2 regions of the Peribacillus phoenicis genome follow, and region 2 is predicted to be linked to the other one. Evidence: riboswitches for the same ligand, from Rfam matches in the RefSeq annotation. Region 2 holds a riboswitch; the other holds the start of a gene.
What was found. A riboswitch is a leader RNA that binds a small molecule or an ion and turns the genes downstream of it on or off. The one in region 2 is predicted to bind S-adenosylmethionine.
Positions count from the first base shown of each region.

Region 1 (3,423 bases), 1.8 Mb from region 2:
AAATTCTCCGCTTGAAGCATGGTTCCCATCGCCCCATCAAGTAGGAGAATCTTAGAATTTAACTGATCTTGAATCGCTTTTTTATTCATGTACTGCCACCTCTGATGTCTGTTTACTATCGACTTTTCTAATATATTTCGTAAGTTCCGCCGTCATTTCATAGCGAAGGAACGGAGTGATTAAATATATGCCCTTGAATTTTTCCCTTGCCGCGTCCACCAGTTCCCGCGCGATATTAACCCCTTCCATCCTAGACTTTACAGGGTCATCCCCCGCTAAAGCCATGGCCCTTCTTACGTTATCGGGCAATTTAATGCCTGGGATCTCATTATGGATGAATTCTGCGTTCCGGGTGCTTGTCAAAGGCATGATACCGATGAAAATCGGGGTTTCTAAATGTTTTGTAGCTTCATGTACTTCTTCGATTTGCTCCACCGAATAAATTGGCTGTGTCAAAAAGGATTGAGCACCGCAGGAAATCTTCTTTTCCATTCTCAGTACGGCTTTATCCAGATATTTCACATTGGGATTAAACGCTGCCGCAATTTTAAAATTCGCCCGTTGACCCAAACTTTGACCGGAATAGGAAAGACCTTCATTAAATTGTTTGACCATGCTTATAAGGTCAAAGGAAGATAAATCATAAACCGAAGTGGCACCAGGGAAGTCCCCTATTTTTGAAGGATCTCCGGTGATGATCAATAATTCATTCAGCCCCACCGTCTGCAGACCCATTAAATGTGACTGCAGGCCAATCAAATTTCGATCACGGCATGTTATATGCACCATCGGATTAATATTCAATTGGTTCTTTAGTAAGTTAGCCAGTGCATCATTCGATATCCTTGGTGAGGCAAGTGAATTATCCGCTAATGTAATGGAATCGACCCCTGCTTTTTTCAAAACCTCAGCACCGGTCATGAAGCTCTCTATTCCCAGCTTTTTCGGTGGATCAAGTTCAACTAGGATCGTCCTTTCCGTCTTGGCCTTTTCGTACAGTGGAAGTTCCAATTCTCTTTCGTTCACTTCAATTATTTCTATTTCACGGGGTTTCGTAATTTTCTCTTTTACAGGAGCAAAACTTCCAATTGCATTCTTTACAGCTTGAATATGCAGTGGAGTCGTTCCACAGCACCCGCCTATGATAGCGGCACCTTGCTCACGAAGTTCCAGGGCACTTGAACCGAAATATTCCGGCACAGCTTTATAGACGAGCCTTCCATCCACATAATCCGGGAGGCTGGCATTAGGGTATATGGCAATCGATGCATCCTTCGGCAAGCTCACTTCTTCCAAGGCCCGGATCATATGATGTGGACCGAGACGGCAATTCACCCCAACAACATCGGCACCCAATTGCTCGAGTTTTTGAAAGGCTTCATTTAAATGGATTCCATTTTGAAGATTACCCAGTTCATGCATCGAAACATTTGCGATGATCGGCAATCCGGTTTCATTTTTTACGATTTGCAGGACGGTTTCCAGCTCTTCCAGGTCATAAAATGTTTCCAAGAGAATCCCATCAGGGTTTTCCATCAACAGACTGTATAGCTGTTCACGAAACCCCCGTTTAATCTCTTCCATGCTTAAATCCGATTTCCTGATACTCCGCTGTGCCCCTATGGTACCGAAGACATACGCATTTCCTTTTGCCGCTTTTTTAGCAAGAATGACTCCCTGGCGGTTGATTCTGCTAACTTCATCTTCAAGTCCATACCGTTTCAATTTGTTGAAATTGGCTCCGTATGTATTTGATTGAAGGATATCTGCACCAGCTTCGAGATAGGCACGGTGGATGGACTCTATTTGATTTGGATTCGTGCAGTTTAATTCCTCATAACATTGATCGATGCCATATGAGTACAATAAGGTCCCCATTGCCCCTTCCCCAACCAACATTCTTTCTTTCACTTCTTTACGAAAATTCATCATTACACCCTCTCTCAAAAACAGTCCTGTTTTTGTCGTATTTTATGAGTATGAGAGAAAAGGAAAAAAACCTTCTCAAAGAAGAAGGTTTTTTGAAACATTCTCCTCATCTATCAAGCTCTGCTTGCTGGATTTAGCACCTTTGCCTAAGCTGGTTGCTGAGGTTTCTTCGGGCCAGTCCCTCCACCTCTCTCGATAAGATCCATTTATATAATTTTCACAAGATTTCAAAATTAGATTATATTTAATTTACATTAATAATCTGTCAATTTCAATACCTGATCGACATTTTTTTCACTTTTGCAAAAATGATTCAATCTTTTGCGGCTTTAACCCTCTTCAATATTCTTTGTTTCCAGTCTTCCGCTAACGAGTCTAGAGTAAGTAAAGCCTTAGCGCCTTCCAGGCCATCTCGTTTATGAAGGATTACCTCTGCTGCATAATGAACTGAAATTTTTTCTTGCAAACGATCTATTAGCACGATTTCGTTTTGCTTATTTATCGTTCCTTCTTGAAGTACTCTTGCAAAATATCCAGTGAAACTCGTTTTCAGCACGAGTTCCAAAAACTTAGGTTCTTGATTGAAGTGGGAAATGGTCGAACAAGGTATCCTTCCCTGGTTAATTTGAACAATCACTTCGCCTATTTGATAAATATCGCCGATATACGTGGCTTCTTCCCTCATCCCCGCTACAGTTAAATTTTCACCGAATGCTGGGATATCCAGCTTTTTAGAGAATTTTTCATTCCATAATGAATAATGCTCAAAGGGGTAAAAGCACAAAGCCCGATCAGGACCTCCATGGAACTTTACATTACCTACCCCATCACCAATTATGCCTGATTTAGTCACTGTCACATTATCATGTGCTTGTTTATCCATGGCAGAAAAGATATCGACATTCGAAAAAATTTCCTGTTTCGGCTTTCCGGCATGAAGTGATTTGATTTTTCCATTTTCCATTTTGCATCTTCCATTCATATTTAATTTATATCATCCTATATGTATAAATTATACTAAAAATCCATTTATTCTGTAGCTTTTTATAAGTATATGAAGTGAAAAAGCCACATGAGCCGTTAAATGGGCGAAATATCATTGATTTCCAGAAAAATTCATAGGATAGTTTCAGTAATTTTGTTGCTATTTCAGAATTAAATATGGTAGAATATGAACACAATATATAGTCGAAAACTACAACCGTTCGCCTATATGTTGATTTTCACGATTGAATTCCTCATTGTCGCTCTTTAGGGAGCGAATTTTTTTTGCTTTCATTAATATCCACTAATTCCCTGTAATTCCATTCATTTTCTTGCATCGTGATCGACTTACCTATTTGTACTTTCCTTCCCTCCTTATCAAGTCCCTTTCATTTCCTTATTAGAAGCCTGATTCCTTGCAAAAACAAGCAGAAAGCCGAGCGACATCATGCGTCTTCCGCTCAGCTTCCTGTTTACGCTTGTTTCTTTTTTTTCGGTGCCGCTTTCTTT
Region 1 is NZ_JBDFMF010000001.1:2,831,082-2,834,504, forward strand. Features, by position in the region: gene metH (methionine synthase) at 1-89, opposite strand, end outside; gene ABC374_RS13825 (bifunctional homocysteine S-methyltransferase/methylenetetrahydrofolate reductase) at 82-1,929, opposite strand; SAM riboswitch class I at 2,033-2,131, opposite strand; gene ABC374_RS13830 (MOSC domain-containing protein) at 2,243-2,893, opposite strand; gene ku (non-homologous end joining protein Ku) at 3,387-3,423, opposite strand, start outside.
Region 1: linked by a shared signal. The riboswitch ahead of ABC374_RS13825 (bifunctional homocysteine S-methyltransferase/methylenetetrahydrofolate reductase) and the one ahead of ABC374_RS22770 (5-methyltetrahydropteroyltriglutamate--homocysteine S-methyltransferase) in region 2 are both predicted to bind S-adenosylmethionine.

Region 2 (3,423 bases):
AGAAGAAGGCCAGGTTTCCCGTGCAGCCAAAAAGTTGAATATGTCACAGCCGCCATTAAGCCAGCAGCTCCGCCTTATGGAAGAAGAATTAGGGACTACTTTACTTGAACGAAAAAGGAACGGTAAAAGTATGGAGTTGACCGAAGCTGGGAGGGTACTTTACGAGAAGGCTAAGGATATGCTTCAATATTTCGAGGACTCCTTGCTCGAAGTGAAGGAAACGGGTGAGGGAATTAAAGGTACACTCTCAGTAGGTTCTGTACTTGCGTATATGTCTTATTTACCTGATAAAATTAATAGTTTCAAGAAAAAATATCCTTCCGTTTCCTTCAAAATATTCGCAGGAGATCCATATGAAATAAGTAATTATTTGGAGAATCAGGATATCGAACTTGCCATTGTTCATTTACCTGTCGAGATGAAGAGTCTTTCCAGTTTGAACTTAGGACAAGTGCCCAATGTTTTTGTTGTACCTGAGGATTGGGACAGCTTCACTTCGAAGGATAGGGTTCATTTAAAGGATATTGAAAACATCCCATTGCTTTTAGTGCATAGGGAAAAAGGACCAGGGATTTACGAGGAAATTATCGAGGAATTTAAAAAGCGGGAAATACAGCTAAATATTTTATGCGAATGCCATGATGTAAATGTTCTGCTCTCTCTGGTTGCCGCTGGAGTTGGGGCGAGTATTGTTCCGAAATCAGCTGTTTCACCCCATATTATAAAAGGAGTGAAAGTGCTGGATATTATCGATTCTTCAATTCAATCGAATATAGCCTTGGTTTTTAGACAAGATCGTTATCTTTCCAAAACGGCAAAACATTTTATTGAGTTGTTTTGAAGAAAAGCTAGGCCTTCCTAATGCCTAGCTTTTACTTTACATTTAAGGATGAATCATTCCCATACTTCTTTTGCTACATCAACGACGAATTTCAGCTTTTCCCATTGCTGTTCTTCGGTTAGCTTGTTGCCGTGATGGGTGGAGGCGAAACCGCATTGCGGGCTTAAGCATAATTGTTCGAGAGGAACGAAGTCTGAAGCTTCCTTGATGCGTACCTTAACTGCTTCCTTGTCTTCGATTTCTCCATTTTTTGAAGTGACGACACCCAGTACGACCTGTGCCCCGCCATTTGGAATGTATTCCAATGGTTTGAAATCCCCTGAGCGTTGATCATCATATTCCAAGAAGAATCCATCTACTTTTTCTTTTGCCAATAAAGTTGGGGCGATATGGGCATAGCTTCCTTCAAACGCCCATGTCGACTGGTAGTTTCCGCGACATAGATGGGTAGTGACGATAAGGTCTTCTGGTTTTCCTTCCAATGCGCCATTAATGACGCGAAGTGCAAGATCAATTAATTGTTCCCTCGTATATTTTCCATCTTTGAACTGGAAATCTGGAGCTGAAAGTCTGGCAATATATACATCATCCAATTGAAGATAACGCACACCTGCTTCATAAAAGGCTTTTAAAGCATGCTGATACGCCTTGATGATATCATTTGCATAATCTTCAATATCAGGGTAGATGTCTTCATTATGAATGCCTGCAGCAAATAATTGATTCGGACTGGGAATGGTTTGTTTGGCAACGGCACGTCCGTTCACGATTTTGTCCAATTCAATGAAATCACGAATGAAGGGATGTTCAGGGTTGAATGAAACCTTCCCGATATTGCGAACATTATATCTCTCTGTTTCCACACCATCGAATGTGAGGCCTTTTTCAGTTACATAACCCTCGATGCCATTTAAATGTTCGAGGAAGTCAAAGTGCCACCATGTTCGTCTGAACTCACCGTCCGTAACGGCCTCTAAACCAACTTCAATTTGTTTATCGACAATCCGTTTGATTTCTTCGGTTTCAATTTCACGAAGCCGCTCTGCTGAAAGGGTACCCTCCCTAAATTGCTTTCTGGCAATATGTAAACGTTCCGGTCTTAATAAACTTCCGACGTGATCGGCCCTGAATGGTGCTTTCGTTAATGTGATTGACATGTTGCATTCCTTCTTTCCTTTTAAAAATAAAAAACCTCTTCTTAAAAATAAGAAGAGGTGTTGGCAACAAAGCTATATACTCTTCTTATCTTCAAGTTTTTACACTTCTGGAATTAGCACAGTACATGAATAGTCTGTTGCTGAGGCATCAAAGGGCCAGTCCCTCCACCTCTCTGGATAAGAGTTGTCTATTAAATTAATTATGACTATACAGGTAGTTTTTATAAAGGTCAAGAGTTGGTGGTTGAATATTTAGAATATACCGTTTATTGATTCACGCTTAAATGTTAACGGCATCAGGTAATCCGGCATATGCTTTGAGTGGGGAGGGAATGCAAGGATGAGTCCATTCAAAAGCGGCATACCGATAACGGTAACTGAATCCATGATAGAGAGAATCATAAAAATGAAATCATATGGTCAGGATATTAAAGTCAAGATTACGCCTAAGCATATTGTGCTTTCCGGAACGATGGAAGTGAAAAAAATGATGTTTAAGAGAGACGTAGCTTTCCGGATTACATTGAAACCGGTTCATGTGGAAAAAAGAACGATTTCATTTGAATTAGTGGAAATGGAACCCATTGACAGGAATTTCATCAACCAAAGGATATTTAACAGACCGCCATTTTTTGAATATGAAAAAAGAGCGATCAAAATGAATGTTAATGCTTGGAGCATCGTGCGAAAAATTCCCATTGGCACAATTAAATCGTATGAACTCGTCGAAGGTGCATTGAAAATGAAACTTTCTTTATGATTTAAGGGGATATTTTACATATATCCTTAGCCGCAATCTATAAAGGGTGTGCCAGGTATGATAGTGTTAAGGTGACATGGTTCATGAAAAAAATGTGTTTGATAAATCAAGCTCTTTAAAATATACTAAATGACTTGAAGTTTTGAGTTTTTCTGGGAATGAGGAGGATAATGATGGATCAGAAGATTTTGCCTGCTTCAGCAAGCATGAAGGATTTTGAAAGATTTCTAGAAAGTTCCTATGAAATAGGTGTGTTTCTTGATTTGCATATCTCACAATTGAAAAATGTAAGTATGATGGCAAAGCAGCATAATAAGAAAATGATTTATCATGTCGATTTGATCCATGGCATAAGAAGTGATGAGTACGCGACAGAATTCATTTGTCAGGAATATAATCCATATGGGCTGATTTCGACTAAATCAAGCGTTATATTGAAGGCGAAGCAAAAGGGGGTCATTGCCATCCAGCGAATCTTTTTAATAGACTCACATGCGCTTGAGAAAAGCTATAAGCTGGTGCAGAAAACCAAGCCGGATTATATCGAAGTATTGCCGGGCGCTATGCCATGGATGATAAAAGAAGTGAAGGAACGATTGCAGACACCGATATTTGCAGGTGGCCTCATACGTACTTCGGATGAAGTCCTGAATGCCCTTGATGCC
Region 2 is NZ_JBDFMF010000001.1:4,586,617-4,590,039, reverse strand. Features, by position in the region: gene ABC374_RS22775 (LysR family transcriptional regulator) at 1-841, shown strand, start outside; gene ABC374_RS22770 (5-methyltetrahydropteroyltriglutamate--homocysteine S-methyltransferase) at 895-1,998, opposite strand; SAM riboswitch class I at 2,081-2,182, opposite strand; gene ABC374_RS22765 (hypothetical protein) at 2,339-2,758, shown strand; gene ABC374_RS22760 (glycerol-3-phosphate responsive antiterminator) at 2,932-3,423, shown strand, end outside.